4 regions of the Pseudarthrobacter sp. PvP004 genome follow, and region 3 is predicted to be linked to each of the others. Evidence: riboswitches for the same ligand, from Rfam matches in the RefSeq annotation. Region 3 holds a riboswitch; each other region holds the start of a gene.
The links. Region 3 has a riboswitch for cyclic di-AMP ahead of J3A64_RS16290 (NlpC/P60 family protein). Riboswitches for the same ligand answer to the same signal wherever they lie in the genome.

Region 1: it holds a riboswitch for cyclic di-AMP, as region 3 does, so the genes downstream of both, J3A64_RS19960 (hypothetical protein) here and J3A64_RS16290 (NlpC/P60 family protein) in region 3, are expected to answer to the same signal.
Region 2: it holds a riboswitch for cyclic di-AMP, as region 3 does, so the genes downstream of both, J3A64_RS13135 (NlpC/P60 family protein) here and J3A64_RS16290 (NlpC/P60 family protein) in region 3, are expected to answer to the same signal.
Region 4: it holds a riboswitch for cyclic di-AMP, as region 3 does, so the genes downstream of both, J3A64_RS14250 (hypothetical protein) here and J3A64_RS16290 (NlpC/P60 family protein) in region 3, are expected to answer to the same signal.

The regions. Positions count from the first base shown of each region.
Region 1 is NZ_JAGINL010000001.1:4,363,967-4,371,100, reverse strand. Features, by position in the region: gene J3A64_RS24005 (DUF6480 family protein) at 87-350, shown strand; gene J3A64_RS19965 (ATP-dependent DNA ligase) at 354-1,418, opposite strand; cyclic di-AMP (ydaO/yuaA leader) riboswitch at 1,669-1,814, shown strand; gene J3A64_RS19960 (hypothetical protein) at 1,817-3,166, shown strand; gene J3A64_RS19955 (CdaR family transcriptional regulator) at 3,299-4,513, opposite strand; gene ald (alanine dehydrogenase) at 4,722-5,840, shown strand; gene J3A64_RS19945 (hypothetical protein) at 5,908-6,771, opposite strand; gene J3A64_RS19940 (RNA polymerase sigma factor) at 6,768-7,134, opposite strand, start outside.
Region 2 is NZ_JAGINL010000001.1:2,931,527-2,938,660, reverse strand. Features, by position in the region: gene J3A64_RS13145 (M23 family metallopeptidase) at 1-746, shown strand, start outside; cyclic di-AMP (ydaO/yuaA leader) riboswitch at 886-1,053, shown strand; gene J3A64_RS13135 (NlpC/P60 family protein) at 1,392-2,180, shown strand; gene J3A64_RS13130 (HNH endonuclease) at 2,398-2,898, shown strand; gene J3A64_RS13125 (NTP transferase domain-containing protein) at 2,941-3,855, shown strand; gene J3A64_RS13120 (molybdopterin molybdotransferase MoeA) at 3,852-5,210, shown strand; gene J3A64_RS13115 (FdhF/YdeP family oxidoreductase) at 5,262-7,134, shown strand, end outside.
Region 3 is NZ_JAGINL010000001.1:3,610,831-3,617,964, reverse strand. Features, by position in the region: gene J3A64_RS16300 (NCS2 family permease) at 1-1,054, opposite strand, end outside; gene J3A64_RS16295 (copper resistance CopC family protein) at 1,169-1,801, shown strand; cyclic di-AMP (ydaO/yuaA leader) riboswitch at 1,952-2,143, shown strand; gene J3A64_RS16290 (NlpC/P60 family protein) at 2,147-2,941, shown strand; gene J3A64_RS16285 (FAD-binding protein) at 3,168-3,860, opposite strand; gene J3A64_RS16280 (universal stress protein) at 4,279-5,316, shown strand; gene J3A64_RS16275 (PEP/pyruvate-binding domain-containing protein) at 5,336-7,134, shown strand, end outside.
Region 4 is NZ_JAGINL010000001.1:3,181,166-3,188,299, forward strand. Features, by position in the region: gene J3A64_RS14245 (cell wall metabolism sensor histidine kinase WalK) at 1-544, shown strand, start outside; cyclic di-AMP (ydaO/yuaA leader) riboswitch at 654-838, shown strand; gene J3A64_RS14250 (hypothetical protein) at 840-1,700, shown strand; gene J3A64_RS14255 (dolichyl-phosphate beta-glucosyltransferase) at 1,912-3,003, shown strand; gene J3A64_RS14260 (aminotransferase class V-fold PLP-dependent enzyme) at 3,007-4,398, opposite strand; gene J3A64_RS14265 (HAD-IA family hydrolase) at 4,450-5,154, opposite strand; gene J3A64_RS14270 (VOC family protein) at 5,215-5,592, opposite strand; gene J3A64_RS14275 (hypothetical protein) at 6,098-6,547, opposite strand; gene upp (uracil phosphoribosyltransferase) at 6,825-7,134, opposite strand, start outside.

The DNA of each region.
Region 1 (7,134 bases), 750 kb from region 3:
CTTGGGTGCCCCTTGTTGGGTCAGCACGTCCCGGCTAGGCTGACGAAGCAAGCACAATAGTAAGCTTGCTTACGAAAGGGCTGATCGTGACCGACAAAAACTCGAATGAAGAAACCCAGGGCTTCGGCGCAACCGGCGCAACCGGGCCTTACGACACCACCTCCGATGCCGACAGCATCCACGACGATCCAGACATGCGCCAGGACGAAGACGATGACCCCGCCGCTTCCGCCAACCCTGATCCCCTCGACGGAAATGTCACAGGCTTGGAGCCGGGCGGCGGCGTGCCTCCGGGCGAAACCCCACCGGCCGAGGGCAGCATGAGCAGCGACCAAGGCCACGAAGAGTAGGGGCTAGGGCAGCCTCAGGATTTCCCCGAGATCGTAGTCGGCAGGCTCTTCCAGTTGCGAGTACGTGCAGCTCTCGGGGGTCCTGTCCGGCCGCCACCTACGGAACTGCGTGGTGTGCCGGAACCTGTCGCCTTCCATGTAGTCGTACTTTACTTCGATCACAAGTTCGGGGCGCAGGGGCACGAAGGAGAAGTCCTTCCCCCCGCTCCACCGGCTTTGGGCGCCGGGCATGCGTGAACCCCCGGCAGCTTCGTCCTGGTTGGCCCACTCACCCCACGGGTGCTCGCTGAGTTCAACCTGGTACGGCTCCAGTTCTGCCACCAAAGCCTCCCTGCGGGCCATAGGGAACGATGCCACCACTCCCACATGATGCAGCCGGCCCGTGTCATCGTGCAGGCCGAGCAACATCGACCCCACAACTTTCGCGGTCTTGTGCCAACGGAATCCCGCCACCACACAGTCTGCCGTGCGCTCATGCTTCGTCTTGAACATCACCCGCTTATTGGGTTGGTAGGCCCCGGTCAACGGCTTGGACAGCACCCCATCCAGTCCCGCGCCTTCCAACTGCACGAACCATTCCTGCGCCCGCTCGAGATCCGTCACCGCGGGCGTCACGTAGACTGGCGGATCGGCCTTGGCGAGCGTACGCTCCAGGATGGCGCGGCGCTCGGAGAACGGCTTGTCCATGAGGTTCTCGTCGCCCAGCGCGAGGATGTCGAACGCAATCATGGACGCCGGGGTCTTCTCGGCGAGCATCCGGACGCGGCTGTCGGCGGGGTGGATCCTTTGCTGGAGTACCTCGAATTCGAGCCTCTTGCCCTCGATCAGGACGATCTCGCCGTCGATCACGCATTTGTCCGGCAGGTTCTTCCTGAGCGCCTCCACCACCTCGGGGAAGTAGCGGGTCATCGGCTTCTCGTTGCGGCTGCCCAGGACGATCTCGTCGCCATCCTTGAAGACGATGGTCCGGAACCCGTCCCATTTGGGCTCGTAGTGCCCAACATCGGGGATTGTCGGAACGGATTTGGCGAGCATGGGCGAGACGGGTGGCATCACAGGCAGGTCCATAGACAATGTCTACCTGCCGGTGCACGCCGAAGCTAGTGTTAGGCCATGGATATCTCGCTCGATCCAGAAGATCCAGCATGAGCTACCTGCCCCGGCGCCAGCCCCGAAGCCTAAGTCATAGAACCCCCTCGCTTGCTCAGACCTACCGCCCGTTACATTAATGTGACTTTACTTTCCGGCTCATGTACCGTCGTAGGGCGACCCGTATCTCCGCTGGGCCGCTTCCGGATTGACGCCGAGCTCTGCCGCAATCCGGGATCCGCCAGACCCGCGGCAGAGACGGGGGACCCAAAAGTTCCCGGACTTACTTCAAGTCCTTGGGGTGAAGCCGCTTAGGCGGCCGGACGGCCTCGTCCGAACCCGACAGCTAACCTCGAAGGCGTTGAGAGGCAACCACCATGTCCCCAACCATGGATCAGCCGCGCCGCGCCCAGACTGAAGGCGAGCGCACCAAGCCAACCGGACGCCGTCGGGCCCAACCCAGCGGATTCCTCACCAGCGCGCAGGCGGACGCCGCGACGCCCGAAAACGCCGTTAAGACAGGCACAACGAACACAGGCACGACGCCGGAACCCGCCACTGCGGCCATGCCCACGGTTGCGATGCCCGCCACTCGTGCGGAGGTTCGTGCGGCCGAGCGGCAGAGGGCAGCCCAGGCTGTGATCGCGCCCGAACTATCGGCCCCCGAAAAGTCCGCGACCGAGCAGCCCGCGCAGGCGGAACCGGCAACTGCGGCGATTCCCGCCGTTGAGGCCGCTCAGGCTGCAGCGCCGGCGTCCACCACACCGGGACCTCCCACCGCGGCCATTCCCATCGTGCCGCCAGCCGCCACGACACAGGGCTCCCAGGAAGACGAGACCTCGGAACCCGCAACCGCAGCTATTCCAGTGGTGCAGCCTGAGACCTCGGAACCCGCAACCGCAGCTATTCCAGTGGTGGCCGCCCGCGCGGAGTCGCCGCGCGGCAAGTCCCCGGCGCAGGTTGCTGCAGCCGCAACGGCCTCGGCGTCCTTGGCCAGCCGCAAGGACGTTCGACAGCCTGCCGCGCGCACAGCAACCAGGTCCAACTTCGGGGCGGGGTCTTCATTTGGCCGCGAACCTCATGCCGCGCTGCGAAAAGCCGCGTCGGTCAAACACATGAGCCAGCGCATGGCCGTGGTTGCCGGTGCCCTTGGCCTCGTGTTGACGGCCGGAACGTTGGGGCAGGCCCTTGAGCTTCCTTTCTTCGGCCAGGAGACCCCGGTCCAGGAAGCCAGTGGCAGCGACGGCCGCACCTCGGCTTCGGCGTCGCCCGCGCCCAGGGCGTCCTACTCCACGGCGTCATCGCCGTCAGCTTCGTCAACAGCAACGGAGACTTCGGAGGCCGGCCAGCCGGCAACGGTGGCGGAAGCACCTCAGGCCGTGTCGCCGTCGTCGACTGCGACCCCCAAGGTATCCCTCGCGGACCCGGTATGGGTTCCTTCAGCCATACCGTCCTCTGTCCCGGCCGCGCCTGGCGCTGCCAGCCCGGTCCCCACGCAGCCGGCTCCTGCGCCGAGCGAGGTGCCGTCGGACACGATCACCACGCCGCCGTCCCCGACGCCGACAACCACGCCGACGCCCACGCCCACTCCGACACCCACACCAACGGAAACTGCAACCCCGACCTCCAAGCCCCGGCCGAGCAAGCCGCAGGCCGCCTCGGCCCCCCAGCCCAGCGAGTCGACTCTTCAGGACATCCTGGATGCAGCCCGGACGGCCCTCAAGTGAGCACCCGGCTGCCCCGTACCTCCACTCATGTGGGATGGCATAGCCGGCACTGCAGCAGCAGCCGGACTGCCACGTTCCGCCGCCGGATGGGGCGCTGGAGCTGCCAGCGTCTGCGGCGCTCGTAAGGACCCTTCAGATGCGCGGCCGCCCCGCCCAGCGCCGCGCCTTCAGGGCCGCATGCAACTCGAGCCGGATCGCGCCACTCAACGGATCAGCACCGATGAGTTGGCGGATCCGGCCGAGCCTGTTGTAGATGCTGCTCCTGTGGAGATGAAGTTTGGCAGCGACGTCCTGAACTGAGCCGTCATTGTCGTACAGCAATTCCAGGACGGGCAGGAGTTCGCCGTTCTTGTCGTGGTCCTCAAGCGTCCGAAAATGCACCGATCCTGTGTCATCCCAGCCGCCGGGCGCCACCAAGCGATCGAAAAGTTGATAGACACCAACAGTCCGGCTGTCCACCAACTCTCCCAAGGGCTGGTCCACTGCAGCCGCCTGCGCAGCAACCTTTGATTGACGGTACGCGCCCGAGAGCTGCCGGATGACTTGGAAGGGTTCGCTGATGCCCAGGATCACCCTGTCCACCTTGCGGCCCGCGCGTTTTGCAAGCTCCAGCTGATAGTGCACCAGTACTTGGGCGTGGTCCGCCCGGCCGCCCGACTCGCGGAACAACACCACCGAATGCGTCTCCGTTCCGGCGCTGAACAGGGCAGCGTTGACGCCGATAGTGGACTGCAAAGCCGCGGAACGGTGCGTCAAGGTAGCGGCAATGGGATCGACGTCGGACCTCGCGCCATCAGGGTCGAGGATGGTCACCAGCTGCCACGGACCGCGGCCCTGGATTTCCTTCCAACCCGCGACGGCGGCCACAGCGTTCGATTCGCCGCCGCAAGCTGAGAGAAACTCCTGTTCACGCCTTCGCCGGAACTCCGATTCAGCCGTATTGGAATCAAGGAGCAAGCCCGCCAACAGGTCCAGCTCGTCACGCACGCCGGGCAACTCAGCGAGTATCGCCGTCGCACTCTGTTCTTCAAGGTCCAGCTGGACCCACAAGTACCCCACGCGGAAACCGCGGACCAAAAGCGGCACGCAGACGCGGCCCAACATGCCGAGTTCATCGTTGGCGGGAACCACGACGGGTCGCACCGCCGTGGCAATGCCGTGAGCGAGCTGCCAGGCGCTGACGTCGCTGGGGACCCGCTTGCTCAGGAGGAAGTTCACCCGGACGCGGTCGGCGTGGGATTGGTTGGAGCTGTAGGCCAGGAGAACGCCGTCGAGGTCCTCCAGGGACAGTCCTCTGCCCAGCTTCAAGGCCACGCGTTCAACGATCTGTTCCACGTCCTGCTGCATCCCGAAAGCGTACCAACAGCAGGCGACACTTGACGCTTCAGTCCTCGACAAATGTCGAGCATTATCGCTGCAGAACCTTGACTTTTCGGGGTTCCGGCGTGCTGGCTGCTCGGAGTCCATGTCGCCTGCCTCACAGCCGGATTTATTCTGGAATCACAGCCCGCAACACATTTTCGGCCGAAGAGGCCGCTAACGATGGAGCCCACAGATGATCATCGGCGTCCCCAAAGAAATCAAGAACAACGAGTTCCGCGTAGCCATCACGGCCGCTGGCGTCCACGAGTTCCGCACCCACGGACACACCGTTCTGGTTGAACGCGGCGCAGGCCTCGGCTCGGGCATCACCGACGAGGAATACTCGATCGCCGGCGCCGAAATCGTCAACGAAGCAGATGACGTGTGGGCCCGCGCGGACATGGTCATGAAGGTCAAGGAACCCATCGCGGCCGAGTACCACCGCTTCCGCAAGGGCCTCATCCTCTTCACCTACCTCCACCTCGCCGCAGAACCCGAACTCACCGCCGAGCTCATCAACTCCGGCGTCACGGCCATCGCCTACGAAACCGTGCAGGAAGGCCGCACCCTTCCGCTGCTCGCCCCGATGTCCGAGGTCGCAGGCCGCCTGTCCGTCGTGGTCGGCGCATCCTCGCTCATGGCTCCGGCCGGCGGCAAGGGTGTCCTCCTGGGCGGCGTACCGGGCGTGCGCCCGGCCAAGGTTGTTGTCCTCGGCGCCGGTGTTGCGGGAACCAACGCCGCCGCCATGGCGCTGGGCCTCGGTGCTGACGTCACTATCATGGACATCAACATCAACCGGCTCCGCGAACTGGATGCCCTGTACCAGGGCCGCCTGAAGACCGTAGCCTCCAACGCCTACGAGATCGAGAAGTCAGTTATCGACGCAGATCTCGTGATCGGCTCCGTCCTGATCCCCGGCGCCAAGGCACCCAAGCTGGTCACCAACGACCTCGTTGCCCGCATGAAGCCGGGCTCGGTTCTGGTGGACATCGCGGTGGACCAGGGCGGCTGCTTCGAGGACACGCACCCCACCACCCACCAGGAACCGACGTACAAGGTCCACAACTCGATCTTCTACTGCGTGGCCAACATGCCCGGCGCTGTTCCGAACACCTCCACGTACGCACTGACCAACGTCACCCTGCGCTACGCCGTGGCACTGGCCAACCTGGGCGTCAAGGCCGCTTTCGACCGCGACCCCGCACTCGCCGCCGGCCTCAACATCGCTGCAGGCCACGTGGCACACCACTCCGTTTCCGAGGCGCACAACCTGCCCCTCGTCAACGACTGGCACACGCTCGTTTCCGCGTAGTTCCAAGGATTAACAAGCGCGACGGCGGGGTGCGGCTTCCACGAGAAGCCGCACCCCGCCGTCGTGGTTAACCCGCGGGGATGCTTGGGTCTGCCGGGAGCGACGGGATGAGCTGCGTCGGAACCGGCACGGGAACACCCGATGGGCCCAGCTTTGAGGGATCAATCTTGGAAGGGTCGATACCCGGCGGTGTCACGGGTAGAGCTGGAGGCGTCGGGATAACGCCGTTGCCGGGGTCCTTCTGCGCCGGTGCCTTGGGCGTGTGCGGCGACGCGCCACCGGGCCCCGGCTGAGGAGCGGGAACGGCGGGGTTGCCCGGCGCGTCCGGCGTAGGCTGCGGCTCCGCCGGAACAGGAGCTTGCTGCGGCTCTTCCCGGACAGGCAACGGCCCGGGGGTGGTGCCGGCGGGTGCACCGGGCTGGGGAGCACTACCGGAACCCGGGCTCAGCTGCGAGACCACGGAACCGATCGCTGCCCCGAGATGCTGGAAGGCCCCCGGCAGGCCGCCCTCGGAAGCGACGGCAGCCGTAGCACCGCCGGCCAAGGACACAGCAACAGCGAGACCCGCGATGGCCGTGCGGCGCTTCTTCCGACGCCGGGCGGCAAGTTCGTCTACGGGCGCGGGTTCCGGGGCTACCGTGGCGAGTACCGCCGTCGGTGCATCCGACACCGCGGACGGGCCGTCCGCCGTCGTGATGTGCTGGGTGGCAGTGATCCCCTGGGGGGCAGCTATTTGCTGGGTGGCAGCGGCCGGGCCGCCGACCATGAGCGCGCGAACAGCCTCGGACGGCAGAGGGGCAGTGCCCGCCAGGGATCGGAGCTCAAGTAATTCAGTGCGCAGCTCGGCGTCGTCCGCGAGTCCGGCATCGGCCAGCAGGTGGTCGATTGCCCGCTGGTCACTGAGTCCGCGGGGCGCAAATTGTTCGCTCATGATGTGCCGTTCCTTAGTAGTGCACGCTTCTTCAGTGCACTCAATGCCCTGCGCTGCAGTTGTTTGACGGCGCCTTGGGATTTGCCCATGATCGCCGCGGTATCTTCCACTGAGACATCGGCTACGACCCGGAGGGCCAAGACCTCCCGATAATCGTCGGGGAGGTCATCCAGAATCTCCGTGACTCCCAAGCCGGCGACCCGCCCGAACGCCTGGTCCTCCGCCGATGGCGCCCGCCGAGCGTCCAAGTCCGCTTCATACGGCGTGGAGTCGGGCGTTCGTTCCCGTTTGCGATAGTGATCCACCATCCGGGCGTGGGCTATGGAGAACAACAGGGTCTTTGCTCCTTGGAGCCCGCCATGC
Region 2 (7,134 bases), 680 kb from region 3:
GCGACACCGAGCGTCAGGTGCGCCGCCGTAAGAGCCCGCTGCGCCAGGTTGCCGACTTCGCTGCTGCCAGCGGCGTCGGGCAGAAGGCCGGAGTTGCGCTTGCCGCCACCGGGCTTGCCCTGACTGTCGGCCTGCCGGCTACAAGCCCCGTCATGGCCACGTCGGAATCAGGACAGACCGAATCGGCCCTCGCCGTCGCCGCCCCCGCCGGCAGCCAGCCCGAGGTTTCCGCTGCCGCGTCGGCCAAGATCGACTTCAGCCGCGCCGCAGTCGCTACTGCCGCGGACCCCGATGGAAAGCTGAAGCAGCTGCTCAGCGCCCAGTCTGCTGGAAGCATCCAGCGCGCCTCATCCGTTGGCACCATGGCCAGCCCCCTTGACACGCTCACCACGGCATCCCCCTTCGGTTACCGCATCAGCCCGCTCACGGGTGGTGCCGGTGACTTCCACCGCGGTCAGGACTTCGTAGCCCAGTGCGGCACGGCTGTGCACGCCGCAGCTACCGGCAAGGTCACTTTCGCCGGATGGCACGAGTACGGCGGAGGCAACCGCGTGGTGGTCGACCACGGCAATGGCCTCGAAACCACGTACAACCACCTGTCGTCCTTCACCGTCCAGGTAGGACAGACCGTGAACCGCGGCGACACCGTGGCCCTGAGTGGCACCACGGGCGCTTCCACCGGTTGCCACCTCCACTTCGAGGTCCAGGTCAACGGTGAAGTCGTAGACCCCATGGGCTGGCTCTAATCCCAGTCGATGGTCGCCTCTCGCATTAGCGAGACGTGCCGTGACCTGAATGTGACATTCGGGTCCAACTGTTGTAGCGTACAGAGCGCATCGGCTTTTTAGGGGGCCGATGCACTTGAGTGGATTGCCTAGCTCTGCCACCGCTCAAGGTCCGTTCGCAAAATCGTCTGGCAGGGGCGGGGGAACCACTTCCGGTCTTCGAAAGAAGGCCTAGGGGTTAAGTCGCAAAGCTTCCGTGGAAGCAGCGTGGCCGGATGACTCCCATCCGAATCCGACAGCTCACCTCGCAGGCACTGGGAGAGGCTACCTACGTGTCATCATGCACTACCCCTGCGCGGCTTAGCGCCCCAACGGTTCGCGCGAACCCGTCGAACACCCTTTGCAAGGCTGCATCATTCACGGCAGGTACCTCGCGCCATCTGGCGCCCGTACCGGCAGCAGCCCCGGCCTCCGCTCTCAGCAGGCCCGAATCAGCATCCCCTGCGTCAACGCTGCTGCACTCCGTAGCGTCCACCGGGACCTCATCCTCACGCTTCACCCTCCGCTAGAAATAATCCGGTTCGGGGTCGTCCAGCATGCCCCCATGTTGGCCAACCCACTACCCGTGTGCACCCCAACTGCACTCGGATACGAAAAGAGAAAATCATGACCAGTGCAAACAAGGTTGCGCGGCACCGTGCTGAGGCCCCCAAGACCAGCTCGCTTTCCGTCATCGCCAAGGCCGTCACCACCAACGCCGGTGGCGTTGGCCGCCAGGCAGCAGTTATCGCTGCAGCTTCAGGCCTGGTCCTGACCAGTGGGATCGCCGCCAACGCTGCCGAGACCAACGTGGATCGTGAATCGACGTCAACGTCCACTCTGGACGTGCAGTCCGTAGTCCAGGCCACCATCGCCGCGGACTCCACGGTGGCCATCTCCTACGAGCGCCCCGTTGTCACCACGGAGGAAGCCCCGGCCCCCGTTGTGATCGAAGAAGCTCAGGCCAAGGTTGAAGCCAAGGTTGAGCCCAAACAAGCAACCCCGGCGGCCGCTCCGGCAGCCACCGCGACCGTTGCCGTCAGCAGCCCGACCCCCGCTCCGGCAGCTCCGGCGGCTTCCAGCGGTCTCGGGGCAGCCATCGCTGCGGCTGCTTACGCCCAGATCGGCGTGACCCAGGACTGCACCATGCTGGTGACCAACTCCCTGGCGGCCGTGGGCATCAACTTCCACGACTGGCCCGCCGGCTATCTTTCCCTGGGCCGCACCGTCAGTGCAGCAGAAGCCCAGCCCGGTGACCTCGCCTACTACGCCAACGGTGGTTTGGCTGGACAGGCCCACATCGCTGTCTACGTCGGCAACGGCCAGGCAGTCCACGGTGGATGGAACGGATCCACCACGGCACTGTTCAGCGCCAACGTGGGCTCGGGCCCGGTTTTCATCCGCGTCAACGGCTAATTCTCAGAGCTTAGGAACACCCCGCAGGCTTCGGCCGGCGGGGTGTTCTGCTTTAACCGCGCATGAACTCTTGCCGACACCGCACACGAAATCACAGAAAAATTCGTTGATACGGCATATAAGTGCTTACCCTTATGGTGTCGATCCACAGCCCGTACAAGCAGAGGGCAGCCGGCCCTCGTGCCCCTGGCGGGTGCGGCCGTGAAGAGGTACGTGCATGCGCACACTCGTTCTGAATGCTGGATATGAACCGCTGGCGGTAATAACATTCCGCCGGGCGCTGGTCCTTGTGCTGACTGGGAAAGCTAGCGTAGTGGCCGAAGGCGACGAGCCTGTCGTCGGGCCACAGGAGATTCTCGGAAGACCTTCCGTGATCCTTCTCAACCGCTACATCCGTCCCCGGTACAACAGGATCACCGCCGTGAGTCGCCGCGGGGTACTTCGCCGCGACGGCCATCGCTGCGCCTACTGCGGGAAAACAGCCCACACCATAGACCACGTCCACCCCAAATCCAGGGGCGGCGCGGATTCCTGGGAAAACCTGGTTGCGGCGTGCTTGAAATGCAACAACGCCAAGAGCGACCACACGCTGGCTGAGATGGGCTGGAAGCTCCGTTTCAAACCCGGTGTGCCCCAGGGAACCATGTGGCAGATCAAAGAACTCGAGAAACCTGCGCCGGACTGGGACCCGTTCCTGTTGCCGGAATCCGCTGCCTGATCGATTTCTGCTGAGCCCCGGATGCCCGGGTAATCTGGGCGGATGGAGTTCAATGCCGTGATTTTGGCGGGTGGCCGCGCCACCCGCCTCGGTGGGGTGCCCAAGCCATCGTTGAAGTACGACGGCGACACCCTCCTTTCGCATGCCCTGCAGGCCGCCCGGGGTGCTTCGGCGGTGGTTGTGGTGGGGCCGGATGCTCCCGGCGACGAGTCAAGGGACGGCCGACGCTTGCCGGATGATGTCCTGCGGGCGCGGGAGGAGCCGGCGTTCGCCGGGCCTGCCGCGGCCATTGCGGCCGGCATGGCTGCGCTGAGGAAGAGTGGATCGGACACGCCGTGGACGCTGGTGCTGGCCTGCGATATGCCGCATGCTTCCCGCGGTGTTGACCTTCTGTGGGCCGCCCTAGCGTCCGTTCCCGGCGTGGAAGGAGCCATGGCTGTTTCTCCTGACGGGCGCAAGCAACCACTCCTGGGGGCTTACAGTACAGCCGCCTTGGAACGGGAAGTGGCCGTAGCGTCCGAAGGTTCCGGGTTAACGAACTCTTCAGTGTTCCGGCTGCTTGCTAGGCTGAACGTGCTGGACGTTGACGTTCCCGCGGGGTCCACGGATGACGTGGATACTTGGGAGGACGCCGCGGCCTTGGGCATTGACTACGAGTTGGAGGCGGACGTGAAGAGCCAGGAAGAGACGCTCGAGGAGTGGTGCCGCACACTGCTGCAGGCTTTCGAGCTTGAGGGCGTGGAAGTGGACGTCAACGAGGTCCTCGCTGTCGCCGGAGTAGCAGCGCATTCGGTGGTACGCCCCGCCGCACCCCTGACCACGTTCATTGCCGGATATGCGGCAGGCATGGCCCGCGGCATCGGCCAGGCCAGCGATGATGCGTCCATGAATGCCGCCCTGGAGCTGGCCCGCAAAGTGGCCAAGGAGTACTCGGAGTCCGGGACCGGCCCGGAATGACAGGGGCCCCCAACGAGGGCCATCACGCGGCACACACATGGCATGAGGCCCGGCAGCGCGCGTTCGATGTTGCTGCCCCGATCCCGCCGGGGCCGGTGCCGCTCGGCTCTGCCCTCGGCCGCACCTTGGCCTCGGACGCCCTGGCCGTGCAGGATATGCCGCACTATGCTTCATCAGCCATGGATGGATGGGCTGTCAACGGCAGCGGTCCGTGGATCCTCAGTGAGCCCGGGCAGAGGCTGGCCCCGCACCAGGCCAGTCCCACTGTTACGGGCGGGCTGATACCGCCCGGCGCCAAGGCAGTCCTGCGGAGCGAGAGCGGTGTGCTCACAACTGACGACGACGGCCTGCCGGTTCTCGCCCTGGGCGGCACCGCCAAACCTGGGGAGCCTCGCAATGGCCAACACATCCGCAAGGCTGCGGAAGAGGCCGCTGAGGGTGACGTCCTGCTCAAAGCCGGCACTGTTCTAAATCCGGCACACATTGCCCTCGCAGCGCTTGCGGGCCTGGACCAGCTGGACGTTCTGGGCAAGCCGCTGGTCCGGTTCCTTCTGACGGGTTCGGAAGTCGTGGCCCAGGGGGTTCCCTTGCCCGGTCAGGTCCGGGACACCTTCGGCCCGCAACTGGGTGCGGTGGTGGAACTCTTGGGCGGCATCGCAGGGGAACAGCTCAGGGTGGGCGACAGCTACCAGGAGTGGATCGACGCGCTCCAGGACACCGAGCCACCTCTTGATGAGCTGACACCGGAGCAACCCTATGGTGAAGCGGAGCCGCCAGCCGACGTCGTCATTACTACGGGCGGGACGGGACGCTCGGGAACGGACCACCTCCGCAAGGCTGTTGCCGAGCTAGGTGGCAGCTTGCTGATCGACGGCATCGCCATGCGCCCGGGACATCCCGCAGTGTTGGCGGAACTGCCCGACGGCCGGTTTGTGTTGGGACTGCCTGGAAATCCGTTGGCCGCGATGATGGCCTTGTTTACTGTTGGCGCACCCCTGTTGGCTGCCTTGGGACACGGTCGATTGGAAGACGTAGGCGAGGTTCCCTGCGGAACCACCATTGACGCAAACCCCGGGCAGACGCGCCTGATGCCGTTCAAACTGGTGTACGGGTTGGCGTCGCCTGCGCAGCACACGGGTCCTGGAATGATGCGTGGCCTTGCAGGTGCGGACGGGGTGATGGTGGTGCCGCCCCATGGCGTCCAGCTGGGCGAGATGGTGCCCGCTTTCGCGTTGCCTTGGGGTAAAGCGCTGCCGGTGCCGAAGGCGCCGGAGGACAAGACCCGAAAAGCCGCGCCCCGGCAACAGCGGAAGGCACCTTCCGGCCCTGTGGACTGGAGCGCACTGGACGCCTGAGGCGTGCCTCGGGCGGCCTTGCGCCTGATGACAAAGTGCAATGATGGACTCATGAACAGGCATGCTCCCGAACAGGACATCAACGAAGATGACCTGCAAATCCACCCGCCCAAACAAGCCGCGGCAGGCCTCAAAGCCGTCACTGTTGCCCTTGAACGCGGATACGCCCAGGCCGGTGTATCCCGTACGGTCCGCTCCATGCTCAGGGTCAACCAGCATGATGGCTTTGACTGCCCCGGGTGCGCTTGGCCGGAATCGATCACCGGCAGGCGCAGTCCCGCGGAGTTTTGCGAGAACGGTGCCAAGGCGATCGCAGAGGAAAGCACCACCCGGACCGTCGGTGCCGAATTCTGGGCGAAGCACTCCCTGTCGGACCTCGAGGACAAGACGGAGTACTGGCTGGGAAGCCAGGGAAGACTGTCCGAACCCGTGGTCATCAGGCCGTTCGACACCCACTACTCGCCGATCAGTTGGACTGAAGCTTTTGCCTTGATTGGCGAACACATCAACGCCACAACGCCTGACAAGTGCGTGTTCTACACCTCCGGCCGTACGGCCAACGAGACCGCCTTCATGTACCAGTTGTTTGCGCGAAGCCTCGGGACCAACAACCTTCCCGATTGCTCCAACATGTGCCATGAGTCCTCCGGAAGCGCCCTCAACCCGACCATCGGAATCGGCAAAGGCACGGTCAGTTTGGAGGACATCCACCACGCCGAACTGGTCCTGGTAGTGGGTCAGAACCCCGGAACAAACCACCCCCGGATGCTGTCCGCCCTGCGCGACTGCAAGAACAACGGTGGAAAGATCATCGCCGTCAATCCGCTTCCCGAAGCCGGCCTCTTGAACTTCAAGGACCCGCAATCCCTCAACGGCGTCATTGGTGGCGGCACTACCATCGCTGACGAATTCCTGCAGATCAAAGTGGGCGGCGACCTCGCGCTGTTCCAAGCACTGGGCCACCTGCTCCTGGAAGAAGAGGAAACCAACCCCGGGACCGTCGTCGACCATTCCTTCATAGAGCAGCAGACCGAAGGGTTCGCAGCCTACAAGGAGGCGCGTTCCGTACTGGACTGGGACGAAACCGAACGGGCCACGGGGCTGAGCCGGGAAGAAATCACCAAGGCAGCCGGGATGATGGCTGCGTCCAAGGCAACAATCATCTGCTGGGCGCTTGGGCTGACCCAACAACCGCATTCGGTGGATACCCTGCGCGAAATCATCAACCTGCTGCTGCTCCAAGGCAACTTCGGCAAGCGCGGGGCAGGTGCCTGTCCGGTGCGCGGCCACTCAAACGTGCAGGGCGACCGCACCATGGGCATCTGGGAGAAACCCAAGGAATCCTTCCTGGCCGCACTGGATAAAGAGTTTGGCTTCCACATGCCGCGGGATCACGGCTATGACTCCGTGGAAACCCAGCATGCCCTGGAAAAGGGAGACGTGGATGTTTTCGTGTCCATGGGTGGAAACTTCGCAGCGGCGGGATCGGACACTGCTGCCCTGGAACAAGGCTTGAAGAGGGCAGGGCTGACTGTCCACATCTCCACCAAACCCAACCGGGCCCACATCGTGCACGGCAAGACGTCCCTGATCCTGCCCACGCTGGGAAGGACGGACGCTGACCACAAACACCCCAAGGGCAAGCAGTTCCTCTCAGTGGAGGACTCCATGTCCGTCATCCACAAAACGCAAGGACGATTGGAGCCGGTTTCGGAGCACCTCCTGAGCGAACCGGTGATTGTGGCACGGATGGCCCAAGCGACGTTGGGAGAGAACCACAGCGTGGACTGGCGGGCCATGGCTGAGGACTACGATGTCATCCGCAACCACATCTCCCGAGTCATTCCCGGCTTTGAGGACTTCAACGCAAGGGTTCGCACCAAGAACGGCTTCGTCCTGCCCAACCCACCCCGGGATACCCGTA
Region 3 (7,134 bases):
TGCCTGCGCCTGACTCGACGAAGATCTGGTTGGAGGAAACCGAGGCTCCGCCGCCCACGATGGCCCCGAGGGCGTCTACCTGAAGGACTCGGTCCACGTTGGGAATGTTGCCGTCTTCGTCCACGGTTCCGGCCTCGTTGGCCAGGCCCACCATGGTGCCCATGGCGTCGAAGAAGATGCTCAGGAGGATCACGAACGCCAGCAATGCTGCAGCGATGAAACCGAGGTGTTCAAACGCGCCCAACGGGTTGGCCTTGCCGATCAGGGATAGATCCGGGGCACCCCATTCGGTGAGCGTGGGAGCAACCAAGGACCAGCCGCGGGGGTTGACGTTGGTGCCGTCAAAGCTCGGGCCGATGTGGAGGGTGAATTCGAGGATGGCGGCCAGCGCAGTGGAGACGACGATGCCAATCAGGATAGCGCCGCGGACCTTGCGGACCACCAGCGCGATGGTCAGGATCAGGCCAACTGCGAACACGAGCGTCGGCCAGCCCATGAGCTTGCCGTCCACGCCCAGGCCCAGCGGGACGGTGGTTCCTGCGGCATCGGGGATGCGGCGGACAAAGCCTGCGTTGACCAGGCCGATGAGTGCAATGAAGAGGCCAATGCCCACAACAATTGCCGTCTTCAGGGCTTCCGGCACGGCCTTGAACACGGCAGTCCGGAAACCGGTGAGCACCAGGATGAGCATGGTGATGCCGGACAGCACCACGAGCCCCATCATGTCCGGCCAGGTCAGTCCGGGGTGGGACGCCACCGTGACCGCGACGAAGGCATTGACGCCCAAGCCCGTGGCCACGGCAAACGGGTGCTTGGCCCACGCGCCCATGAGGATCGTCAGGATGCCCGCCACGAAAGCAGTGGTGGCTGCCACGGCTGTGAAGCCCAGGGACGCGCCGCTGGAGTCAGGTCCGGAGAGGATCAGTGGATTCAGCACCACGATGTAGCTCATGGCGAAGAAGGTCGCGAACCCGCCCCGAATTTCCCGAGAATACGTGGATCCGCGTTCGGAGATCTTGAAGTAGCGGTCTACTGCAGAACCTTGTTTCAGCATGAAGGTCTCCGGGGATCGAGGGGAGTTTGCTCTCAAATCCTATGTTGTCCGGTGCGGGCCCTCCGAACGATTCGCCTACTCTGTAAGGAAGCCAACACTAGGAGAAACCGCCCCATGCGTACCATCCGCCCGCTTCTGGCCGCCGTCGTCGCTGCTCTTGCTTTTGCGTCCGCCTTGCTGTTTTCCGCGGCTCCGGCGTCCGCGCACGACGTCGCGGAATCAACCGCGCCAGCCAACGGTGCCAGCGTGGCGGAAGTCCCGGCGTCGGTCTCCATCACGTTCAACAACCGCCCTCTCGCGATTGGTTCCGGAGTCACTGTGACGGCCGGCGGCGAGAACTGGGCGGACGGCCCGGTGGAAATCATTGACAACCAGGCCGTTCAGAAGCTCCGCGAAGGCGCCCCCGCAGGGGAGTACACGGTGGTTTGGCGTGTGGTCAGCTCCGATTCGCACCCCATCGAGGGCACCTTTACGTTCACGGCCGCCGCAGGAAGCACGACGACGGCGAGCGGCCCGGCTGGGGCCTCACCGTCGGTCTCGGCTCCCTCAGCCGCAGTACCCACGGCGGGCACCGCAGCACCGGGGACGGGCGCCAGCGAGCCGGCCGCTGATGCCTCCCAGCCCTTCCCGTGGAGCATCGTCGGGTTGGCTGTTGTTGCTGTTGGTCTCGTTATTTATCTTGCTGTTACCGCACGGAAGAAGCTGGCAGCTTCAAACGACCCCGAGGGCGATACTCCCGCGGAATAGCGCGGTTTTCTACGTAGCTGCGAATATCTCGAAACGATTACCGCGACACGCCAGAGACCCATTTCCCGTTACTTAAATGTGACTTCGACGGAATCATCGCGTACGGTAGTACCTGTGCCTGTTCCACGTAGCGGGCACTTCCGGCCTGATTGCCTAGCTCTGCCGCAGTCCGGAATCCGTTCGCAGACAAACCTACGGCAGAGACGGGGAACCCAATTTAGGCCGCTTTCGAGCGTGCCTTGGGGTGAAGTCACGAAGCTTCCGCTGAACAGCGGGGGATAGTGGCCGGGTGACTCCCATCCGAATCCGACAGCTAACCTCGCAGGCATCGGGAGAGGCTCTTTCATGTCTTCACGCATTCTTCGCGGCCGTCGTAAGGCGGACAGCGTACGTCCTAATCCGTTCATCTCCATCTCGAAGGCAGTGGCCAGCAACGCTTCCGGCGCTGGCCGTCAGGCAGCTGTTATCGCAGCAGCCTCGGGCCTCGTTTTGACCGGTTCCATTGCTGCTCACGCAGCTGAGGCCCCGGTTCAGCGCGACTCCAGCCCCGCAACGGTCGCTGAGACCGTTTCCGAGGCACCCACCAAGGTTGTTACCGCTCTGGCAACGGCTACCGTCAACTTCGAGCGTCCCGCTGTTGCTTCCGTAGCAGCTCCGGTCATCGAAAAGCCGGCTCCCGTTGTTGAGGCTCCCGTAGTCCAGAAGGCAGCTGTCACCACCGCTGCTGCAACGGCTCCCGTCGCCGCCCAGGCTGCGGTTGCTGCTCCCGTGGCTGCCGCACCGGTTGCCGCTGCTCCCGTAGCTGCTGCCCCCGCCGTTGGCGGCGTCAATGCAGCCATGGTTGCCTCGGCTTACGCACAGATCGGCATCTTCCAGGACTGCACCGCCATGGTCGAGAAGGCCCTTGGTTCCGCAGGCATCCCGGTAGGCGACCTCGGTCCCATGCAGTTCATGAACTACGGCAAGGTCGTCAGCGATCCTCAGCCCGGTGACATGATCGTCCAGTCCGGCCACGTTGCCATCTACATCGGCAACGGCCAGGCAATCAGCGGTGGCATCAACGGCAACCAGACGGGCATCCACCCGATCAGCTGGTTGACCGCAACGGGTCCCCTGACCTACGTACGCGCTGGCGCATAAAGCCTCACGCTTCAGTTCAAAAACCGGCGCCTCCCAAGATTAACGTCTTGGGAGGCGCCGGCTTTTGGCGTTAAGTTCTGTTCATAAAAGTCCAGCGCGGGAAGTACGACGGCGGTTCTGCTGGCCTGCGTTGGTGAGGTGGCTTGTGTTGGTGAGGTGGCCTGTGTTTGCCGGACATGACCAGCCAGGCGATGGCGGTGGCGGGGGCTAGGCGATGGCGATGACGCTAGGCGATGGCGATGCCGGGACCTGCCGGCAGGGCTACCTTGGTGGAGATTGCCTGGCCCACTGCCTTGGCTTGCCGCAGCACCTCCTTGGGAGACGGGGTGATCAGGTCCCCAACGCCCACCAAGTGCATCCCCACCGCCCGCATGGCGGCCGCGAAGTTCTGGCCAACGGCTATTCCAAGTTCGGCGAGCATGCGGCGCAACTGGCTTTGGGCGCAACGCGTCACTACTACGTGGTCCGCCAGGAGGACACCGTTGGCTGTGTGGACTGCCCACTGGCGTGGAGTGGATTCGAGGGGGCCTGATACGTGGAGGCCTGTTCTCAGTCCGGCCGTGGTCATGCTGGCCGCCAGTCCGTACCCGATCTGGCGGGAGGGGTCTGCCCCCAGGAAATCAAGGCGTACGGCGCGGGTGGTGTTGCGAACGTCCAGGTGATGGTTGGCGGCGTAGTTCCGCAGGTGACGGAGGATCTCGTTGCGTTCCTGCATGGCTGCGGGATCAGCGGCATCAGTGCGTTGAAGCATGCCTGTATGAACAGAAGGACCTGTGGTGGACAGTGCACCGAACCCGTCTACGACGATGGAGCCCACGCCGAAGCGGCTGAGCTCGCTGGCAACTGCCAAACCGGACAGGCCGGCTCCGATGACCACGGTGGTGGTGCGTTCCGTGGCGGAATCAGGCGTGAGTGACACTGCTTGGTTCCTCCTTGACGTGTGTGCCTTACGGCATCGCGTGGGATCGCGTCCGAGTTCCCCAAGCGGCCGCAAATAAATGGCCGGAGTGTGTGGTGTGAAACACGTTCGCCGGCCATTCGGTGACTCGAACACTACCGAACTTTTTCGGCCATGGATAGCCTCCGCGACTCCGCGTTTTGTGTGTTCGTCCGGAGCGCAATGTGGAAGGCCGGGAACCGAGCCCTGACCGTTATGCACATAGCCCGATGTCGCCTTGATTCGCCACTGCCGACCGAGAATAGTTGGGATTGGGAGGAGAAATTTCCGGGTTTCTCCTGCCCCGGCCATTGACAATGAAACAGTGAGGCAATCCGACGAGGAGAACCTCTGGCAGAATAGCCGGAACATCAAGCAGTAGGTGGAGAGGCAGGCCCCCATGGACCAGCACGGCAGACACAGTGAAGAGCCACAGGACGGCCAGGATCAGGCTGTGGAACCAGGTGGCATCGTGGTCGGAGTGGACGGTTCAGAGCACGGGCAATGTGCTTTGGTTTGGGCCGCGCGGGAGGCTGAACGTCGGCGCCTTCCTTTACATATCGTCACGGCATATTCCGTGCCCATCTTTGCCGCCTCCGGGCTGGATGGCGGCTACGCAACAGTCGACGATTCCGTGATTCGCGAGGGCGCGGATGCGATCGTTCGGCAGGCCCTGGATAAGGTCTCCGGATATGCCATCGACGTCGATGCTTCTGTCGAGAACGGCGACGCCGCTGGTGTCCTGTTGGATCTTTCCAGCGAGGCCGCACTCCTTGTCTTCGGGAGCAGGGGTCGCGGCGGATTTGTTGGGCGTTTGCTTGGCTCGGTCAGCAGCGCTTTGCCCGCCCACGCCAAATGCCCCACGGTGACAGTCCCGCTCTACTGTGCCGATCGCCTTGGTGAAAGCACTGAGGACAAACACATCAAGGCTGAACATGCCAAGGCTGGCCCACGTACTGTGGAAAATGTGGTTGCCGTAGGCGTGGACGGTTCCGAGCAGGCCCGCGTGGCCGTGCTCGAAGCTGCCGAGCAAGCACAGCGCATGGGCGCGAAACTCCGGGTGATTTGTGCCGTACCTCAGTACAGCGGTTCCCTGGCATGGGTTCCGGCACCCTTGGACCGGGATGCCTTGTTTGCGGATATCAAAGTCCAGCTGGACGCCGGGGCTGATTGGCTCAGAAGCCATTTCCCTTCATTGCCCATGGAAACGGAACTCAGGGATGGTTCCCCCGTTGATGTTCTGGTGGAAACCAGCCGCAGCGTCGAGCTGGTGGTTCTGGGTACACGGGGCCGTGGCGGCTTCGCGGGGATGCTGTTGGGTTCAACATCGGACGGAGTCCTGCATCACTCCAAGGGGCCGGTAATGGTTGTTCCGGACCGTGACGATCCCAGGCTCGCTGACCGCCACAAGTTTGGGCCTATGCTCGGCGCTGCTTAAGCCGGATCCTGTTACGTCCATGGACAAGAAACAGCCCGGGGGACCGTCACAGGATCCGGTACTGGTTCTGGACATCGCCGCAATCCGTGGACCCATGCTGCCGGAGGTTGGCGGCAAGGCAGCCAATCTAGGCGAGTTGGCCAGCGTCGGCCTGCCGGTTCCGCGCGGATTCTGCCTGACAACTGCTGCCTACCGGCAGGCTCTCTCGGGTGTGGGCTTGGAGCCTGTCTTTGCGGCTTTGTCGGAGGCTGATGCGGCCGGGTTGGACCGGCTCAGTGGGCTTGCCGCTCGTGCCCGGTCTTTGGTGATCGATGCCGGGGTGCCCGAGGGGATCGCCGAAGCGGTGCGGTCTGCATACCAAAATTTGGGCGCCAACGTACCCGTCGCCGTGAGGTCCTCGGCCACCGCAGAGGACTTGCCGTTCGCAAGTTTCGCCGGACAACAGGACACCTTCCTGAACGTTGTGGGCGTGGATGCAGTCTTGGATGCCGTGAGCCGCTGCTGGGCGTCGCTCTGGACAGACCGCGCCGTGGCCTACCGGACCACTAACGTGATCGACCACGCAACTGTGGCCTTGGCTGTAGTTGTGCAGGAAATGGTGAATTCCGCTACCGCTGGCGTCATGTTCACCGCCAACCCGGTGACGGGGAATCGCTATGAAACGGTCATTGATGCCAGCCCTGGCTTGGGGGAGGCGGTGGTGTCCGGGGCTGTGAATCCAGACCATTACGTTGTGGACGCCCGGCGCGGTGCCGTCCTGACAAAGGTCTTGGGGGACAGGCAAGTGGAGATCCGCGCCACGCCGGGCGGCGGCACGGAGCGGGTTGAACGGCCCTTGCCTGCTGATTCAGCCGTGGAGCCCTGTCTCAGTGATCGTCAGATCCTCGCGCTTGCCAAGCTGGGCCTTGAGGTACAAGAGCATTACCGTGCTCCGCAAGACACCGAGTGGTCCATCGACGACGACGGAAAGCTCTGGCTCACCCAGGCCAGACCCATCACCACGCTGTACCCGCAAACCACACGCACGCCCCCGGCTCCCGGCGAGCACGCGTTCCTGAACTTCAGCCTCGCTCAGGGCCTCACCAGGCCTCTGACGCCCATGGGGTTGGCCGGAATCCGGCTGATTGCCTCAAGCGTCGCCAAGACGGCGGCTTTCGACGTTCCCGATCCCCGGTCAGGGCCGCCTGCCTACTACGAAGCCGGACAACGAATCTTCTTCGACTTCAGCGCCGTGCTGCGAAGCCGGGTAGGCCGGACAATCGTGCCACGGGTTTTTGACGTCATGGAAGCCCGCTCCGCAGCCATTATGCGTGGGCTCTTCGCCGACCCGCGCTTCGCGGTGACTATCAAGACACCCGTGAAACTGATCCGCCATATCGCCCCGGTGGCGGCTAAGCATCGTGTCCCGGAGTCATTGTTCCGCGGTCTGTTCCGTCCAAGTACAGCAATGCGGCGTGTGGAGCGGCTCAGTACGGAGTTACGCAGCACCTTCTCCGTCCCCAGTGAAGCCACACCCCACCAGCGGCTCGGTCACGTCCAGAGAATCTTGGGAGAGGAAGTGTTCGCCACGGTTCCGCAGGTGTTGCCACTTCCTGCTCTCGGCTTCGCGATGCTGGCGCTGGTGAGGCGGATTCTTGGTGACCAAGCGCCCTACAGCGAGCTGCAAACAGTAATCCGGGGCCTACCTAACAACGTCACCACGGAGATGGACCTGGCTTTGTGGCAAGTCGCCTCTGAGATCCGTGAGGATCCGGCCGCCGTTGCTTCCATGCTTCGGCACACGGCCGCAGAGCTGGTGGAACAGTATCGGGACGCCCG
Region 4 (7,134 bases), 430 kb from region 3:
CCAGTCCGAGCGCATGACCACGTTGGTGGAGGACCTGCTGCTGTTGGCGCGGTTGGACGAGGGCCAACCCGTGAAAGTTGAGGATGTGGACCTCACTCAGTTGGTGATCGAGACGGTCAGTGACGAGAAAGTCATGGCACCCGATCACATCTGGCAGCTCCAGCTCCCGGACGAGCCCATCACGGTCCGCGGCGACGCCACGCAACTGCATCAGGTGCTGGCGAACCTGCTGTCCAACGCCCGCAAACACACCGACCCCGGCACCACTGTGGTCACCGGCGTCATGCTCTCCGCCGATGGCAGCGCCGTGGTCAGCGTGACGGACAACGGCCCCGGCATTCCGGAAGATTTCCAGGGCCGGATTTTCTCGCGATTTGCCCGCGCCGACGCCGCACGATCGGGCTCTGAAGGCACCTCCGGACTCGGCCTGTCCATTGTGGAATCCATTGTTTCAGCTCACGGCGGTAGCGTGGAAGTGACCTCACGGCCGGGGCGCACGGAGTTCGCCCTTCGACTTCCCACGGTGAGCACCGAAGGCCTGTAACGAATCGGGCAAGGCGACTCACCGGCGTCGTGATCTCTGTTACCTAAATGTGACTTCTGCGGAAACCTCCTGTACCGTCGAAAGGGTGGGTCGCCCCTAGCAGGCCCACATCCGGGATGCGCCGAGCTCTGCCACTTCCCGGAGTCCGTTCTTTCTCCGAGGCAGAGACGGGGGACCCAGAGTCTCCGGGCCAGGCTTTTTGCCGGCCCTTGGGGTGAAGCCGCAGCGTGATGCGCGGCCGGATGACCTCATCCGAACCCGACAGCTAACTCCGCAGGCGCTGAGAGGTAATCACATGTCTGAATTTAACGATCAGACGCGCCCTTCCGCGCGTCGCCGCGACGAGAACAACGCACCGCTCACCAAGTCGCAGTCCGTCCTCAAGAACGCAGCCCGCCAGGGTAAGTCCGGCCACCGCATGTCCGTCGTAGCCGGTGTCGTGGCAGCTGCACTGGGCGTTGCATCGCTCGGAACCGCCGCCAACGCCGCACTGACCCTCCCCGAGGCAAGCCGCGTAGCCGGAACCCAAGCGAGCGCCCAGGTCAACTCCAACAAGTCGGCTGAGATCTCCGCTTCCCTGAATGCTGCCGCCGAAAAGGGCGCAACTGACAGGGCCGCTGCTGACGCTGCTGCCAAGGCAGCCGCTGAGAAGGCCGCTGCCGAGAAGGCTGCCGCAGACCAGGCCGCCGCCGCACAGGCTGCTGCTGAGAAGGCTGCCGCCGATCAGGCCGCCGCACAGGTTGCTGCTGAGAAGGCTGCTGCTGACGCTGCCGCCAAGCAAGCAGCCGACGCAGCTGCTGCCGCCGCCGCGGAAGCCGCAGCAGCTGCTGCAGCACCCAAGGCTGTTGACGACCCCGCTGCTGCCAAGGCCTATGCACTCAGCATCCTGGGCAACTACGGCTGGGGCGCCGGTGAAATGGCTGCCCTGAACACGCTGTGGGAGAAGGAATCCAACTGGAAGACCACGGCGATGAACGCTTCCAGCGGCGCCTATGGCATTGTCCAGTCCCTGCCGGCCTCCAAGATGGCCACTGCCGGCGCTGACTGGGAAACCAACTACCAGACCCAGATCAAGTGGGGCCTGAACTACATCAAGGAGCGTTACGGATCCCCGTCCGCCGCTCTGGGCTTCCACTTGGCCAACAACTGGTACTAAGCCGAGCCGCTTGATCGCCGCGCCCGTTGCCGCCGTTTGCACCAGTACCAACTGGAGCGAATGGCGGGAGCGGGCGCGGCTTTTGCCGTTTCACAGCTGTGGCGCATGGTTCACAGCTCCAGCACGTGGTTCACAGCTCCAGCACGTGGTTCACAGTGAGGTCACAGCTACCGCCTAAAGCGTTCATAATCGGCGGTCCCATGCTGGATACATGACGCTCACAGGTCCCACCACCAGCGCTTTGGCACGAAGGACTCATTCGGCTCGCTTGCGTGGCGCGGCGTTGCCCACTGGTCACCCGGCTCTCCTCCAAGGCCAGACGGGTCCGAGCCCCCAGCCCCGGCGTCTCCCCGTTGACACCAGTGTTGTGGTTCCCGTCCTGGACCTCACCGTCCCTGTCTACAACGAGGAAGCGCGCCTGGAACACAACCTCCGCCAGCTGCACGGGCATCTGACGAGGTCCTTTCCGCACACGTTCCGGATCACCGTGGCGGACAACGCCAGCACAGACAGCACGCTGAGGATTGCCGAGCGCCTTGCCCGTGAACTCCCTGAATTGACGGTGGTCCGGTTCCAAGAGAGGGGACGCGGGAACGCTCTCCGCCAGGTCTGGCAGTCGTCGCCGTCACCTGTTCTTGCCTACACGGAAGCGGATCTGTCCACGGACCTCTCCGCGCTGGCGCCCCTTGTGGCACCGCTGATCTCCGGCCACTCGGACCTCGCCATCGGCACGCGTCTGGCACCGGGTTCCCGTGTCACCCGCAGTCCGCATCGTGAGTTCATTTCGCGCAGCTACACCTCGCTCCTGCGGACGGTCTTGGGGGCTCGTTTTTCCGACGCCCAGTGCGGCTTCAAGGCCGTCCGCGCCGACGTAGCGCACAGCCTCCTCCCCCACACCACGGACGACTCGTGGTTCTTCGATACCGAACTTCTGGTGATCGCTGAACGCTGTGGTCTGCGCGTCCATGAAGTACCCGTCGACTGGACCGACGACGCTGACTCCCGTGTCGACGTCGTACGAACCGCCCTGGCCGACCTGCGCGGTATGGCGCGCCTGAACCGAAACCTGCGCCGCATTCCGATCCACGAGCTTCGGCGTGAACTGGGAGTGAAAGCGACGTTGAGGGGCAGTCTGTCCCGGGGCGTGTTCCGGACCTTGACGTGGACCTTGGCCTACGCTGTGGTCTTCCTTCTGGTCCGCAACGCCACGGACCCTTGGATGGCGAGCGTCGTGGCGTTGCTGCTCACCACTTGGGTAACGCGCCCGTTCCGGCGTTACGTGATGCGGGGAAGCAACTTCTGAGCGCTACGCCTCCGGTTCGGCCTCCACCGCACGCCGGACCGCTGCGATGGACGCTGCAACATCCCCCGCGTCCGTTGACCAGTTGCTGACCGAGATCCGCAGGATCTCCCGGCCGCGCCAGGCCGAGCCCGACATCCACACCGCGCCCTCGGCCATGAGCCGTTGCGTGACGCGGTGCGTGCGGTCGTCGCTGCCGAAGCTCACCGAGACCTGCGTAAAGACGACATCATTGAGGACCTCGACGCCCGGGATTGCCGCGAGGCCCTCAGCCAACGCACGGGCGTTCGCCGCAAGCCGCTCAACCATGGCGATCACTCCATGGCGGCCCAACTGCCTGAGGGCGGCCCACACGGGAATGCCGCGGGCGCGGCGCGACAACTCGGGAACCTTCTCGAAAGGGTCCCCCGGTCCGGCGTCCGTTGCGATGAAGTAGCTCGTGTGGATGCTGAACGCCCGGCGAAGTGCTTCCGGGCTCGCAACGATCGCCAAGCCGCAGTCGTAGGGAACATTGAGTGTTTTGTGTGCATCGGTAGCCCAGGAGTCGGCGCCCTCAACACCAGCCAGCCGTTCCCGCAACGTTGGGCTGACGGCCGCCCACAAACCAAAAGCACCATCCACGTGCACCCATGCCCCGCGTTCATGGGCAACGGCCACAGCTTCCTTCATGGGGTCAAAGGCGCCGGAGTGCAGGTTACCCGCTTGCAGGCAGACCAACGATGGCCCGGGTTGCTCATCCAGGGCAGCCGCCAGTGCCTCGGGCAGAATGCGACCCTGCTCATCAGCGTCCACTGGAACGCAGGCCCCCAACCCGAGATACCGGAGCGCCAGGTCAACGGCCGCGTGCCGCTCCCGTCCCGCGAAGGTGGTGATGCGCGGAGCACCCGAGAGGCCCAAGGACTGAAGATCCCAGCCCGCCTGATCCATAAGGTATTGGCGGCCAGCGGCCAGTCCCACGAAGTTCGCGGTGGTGGCCCCGGTGGTGAAGCCGACGTCGGAGGTTGCGGGCAGGTGCAGGAGGTCAAGAAGCCAGGCGGCGGCGGATTCTTCGATGGCAGCCGCAGCCGGAGTGGCGAAGCGGAGTCCGGTGTTCTGGTCCCATGCCGAAACCAGCCAGTCGGCGGCCATGGCGGCGGGCAGGGTTCCACCCATGACCCACCCGTAGAACCGTCCGGACTGGATGGCCATCAAGCCCGGTTCGGCCAGGGTGGCAAGCTCGTCCACCACATCAGCGGCTTCAGTTGGCCCGTCCGGGAGGATCGATGCCAAGCTCGCGGCCACCTGATCGGCGTCGACCGCGGGACGGACGGGGCGGTCGGGAACCGACGCCAACCAGTCCGTCGCGTGCACCATGGCCCGCTTCAATGCAGCACTGTACGCCTCCGGCATCGCAGACATGCGCACAGCCTACGCTGGGTTTCCCGCTTGGAACAGCCCGCTCAGGAACAGCTACAGCGTCAGCGTCAGGAGGTGACCGCCGTCGTCGTCCTTCGCCGCGGTGACGGTGACCGCCGAGTAGTCCGGGATGCGCCACATGCCCGGCTCCAGCTCCGCATTGTGCCTGGCAGCGGCCTTGCCCACCACAACGGTCCGCATCCCCGCAGCACGCGCCGCGGCGATACCGGCAGGTGCGTCTTCAAAGACCACGACGTCGGCCGGGTCGGCTCCCAGCAGCGCCGCCGCCTTCAGGTACCCCTCAGGATGCGGTTTACCGCGGGTGACCGACTCGGCAGTGACTGTTGTGGACGGCATGGTGAGTCCGGCCGCCTGCATGCGGATCTCAGCAAGGATGCGGTCCGCCGAGGTGACCAAAGCGATGGCGTCATCAGGAAGCCCCGCCAGCAGGTCTTCTGCCCCGGGGAGTGCGATCACGCCGTCTGTCCGGGAACGTTCCATCTGGCCGAGCTCGGCAGTCAGGGCGTCGAAGTCAGCGCCGGCTGGCGCATACCGGCGGACAGTATCGCCGGCCTGGACGCCGTGCGAGGTGCGGAGGATCTCGTCGAAATCCAAGCCGTATCGCTCGGCGAACTCCAGCCACACTTGCTCAACGATCGCCGTTGAATCCACCAGTGTGCCGTCCATGTCGAAAAGGACGGCGCGGACGGTCAGTGTGGGTGGCCCGGTGGGGAGGGCGGGCTCGGCAGGTTGGGTCATGGTTCCATCCTGCCGCACGTCCGGGGTACAGCGCCGAAGTGTGACTTGGCCGAAGACTGCCTAGCCGTTTGGCCGCTGCGGGATGTACTGGATCGCCCACTTGTTGCCGTCGGGGTCAGCGAAGTAGACGAAGTGACCCCAGTCCTGGACGTCGATGTCGCTGACATCCACGCCGTTGGCTTTGAGTTGCTCGTGCGCCTTGTTGATGTCCGCCACCACCACTTGAAGGCTTGGCGCTGTGCCTGGAGGAGCGTCGCTGAGGCCCTCCCCGATGGCGATGGAACACGCCGACCCCGGCGGTGTCAGCTGCACGAAGCGGATGCCGTCCATGGGACGTTCATCGAAATCGGCGTTGAAACCAACCTTGTTGACGTAGAAGTCCTTCGCGCGATCGACGTCGGACACAGGGACAAACACCAGTTCAAGTTTCCAGTCCATGCGCCACAGGCTAGCGGGGGGCGTCGAAAACGGGTAGGGGTGTTTGATTTCGATAGCCTAAGCCGTCCTCTGCGGTCTCTCTTTCCTGAATACGAGGGACATGAGGGAAGCGCAAGCCAGGGCCCCCACGCCGCTGATAACAAGAAACTCGACCAAGGGCGAATGCAAGGCAGTGTCGTCAGTGAACGCGCGGACGTGCGAAATGGCGAATCCCATGGCTGCGTCTGGAAAAACCAACAGGGCGGCCGGGGTGCCGTAACAATACAGTGCGCGAGACACGGGTTGGATCACTCCGATGGCGCCCGGCTTTCGTACCAGAAACCAACAAACCGCAGCAGAGACCCCTGTCCACACGAGGAACCACAAGATGTTGCCTAGGTTGGAACCGCCCTCAAAGGCCCCGTAAGACTCGAAGATGCCGAGACCGGAATACTGCGCGGACGTAACATAAACGGCGAAGGATCCGAGTGCCCACGGAATCAAGGCAGCTCCCAGCAGGACCCACTTACGCACGGCATGTCTCGGCAACGGCGCCATCTTCAAGCGTTTGAATTCCAACATCAGTCTGTCTGGTTGGGTCCGCAAAGACAGTTGTACCATCCCCGGCCACCTCCGCATCATCAGCTTGACCGCTCGTCGGCAGTTCCAATGAGAGTTGTAATCCGTCCGAGCCTCCGTCCAGCAATGCAGTGGCATCGCCCCCATCCTTTGAAACTTCTACGGTCGATTCCTTGACATTGGTTGTTACCGAATCGGACGACTCTATGTCGGGTTGCGCGGCAGCAGCCGAGTCTTGGCCCGCGGAGACCACCGCCTCCTGTATGACGGCGGCCGCCGTCTCAGCAGTTTCCTTAACGGATTCATCATGCTCACTGGCTTGCGCAGCCGCTGGCACCACAAGGGAAATGGCGATGGCCGAAGCACAAGCGAGCGCAGCGAATTGTTTCAATCTCATTCGTCCCCCATCACAACGCGGAGCGGAGGGTCCGCCCACTATTGAAGTGAGCCAAGGGCACGAATCGTGACGGGAACCACAACGGGGAAGACTTAGTCCGTTATGAGCAGACACGAGTCAAGGAATCCGAATGACGACGAGTACTGCCGGCACATCGCGTCACTGCACCGCGTGAAGCGGCAAGCAAGCAACCTTCGGAGCAAGGCGGCATGTGAGCCTACCGCAGTTGCGATAAGCGCACCACAGCTCGGGAATAAGAAAGGGGACCGTGAATGCCTTAACCCGCCACGCCGTAGAGGCGGTCGCCGGCGTCGCCCAGGCCGGGCACGATGTACGACTTTTCGTTGAGCTTCTCGTCAATGGAAGCCAGAACGATCTTCACGTTGGCGTCGGAGAGCTCTTCTTCCAGCTTGGACAATCCCTCCGGAGCGGCCAGCAGGCAAATGCAGGTCACGTCCGAGGCACCGCGCTTGAACAGGAACTTGATGGCCTCGCGCAAGGTGCCACCAGTTGCGAGCATGGGGTCGAGGACGAAGATCTGACGGCCGGTGAGGTCCTCGGGGAGGCGCTCGGCGTAGGTGATAATG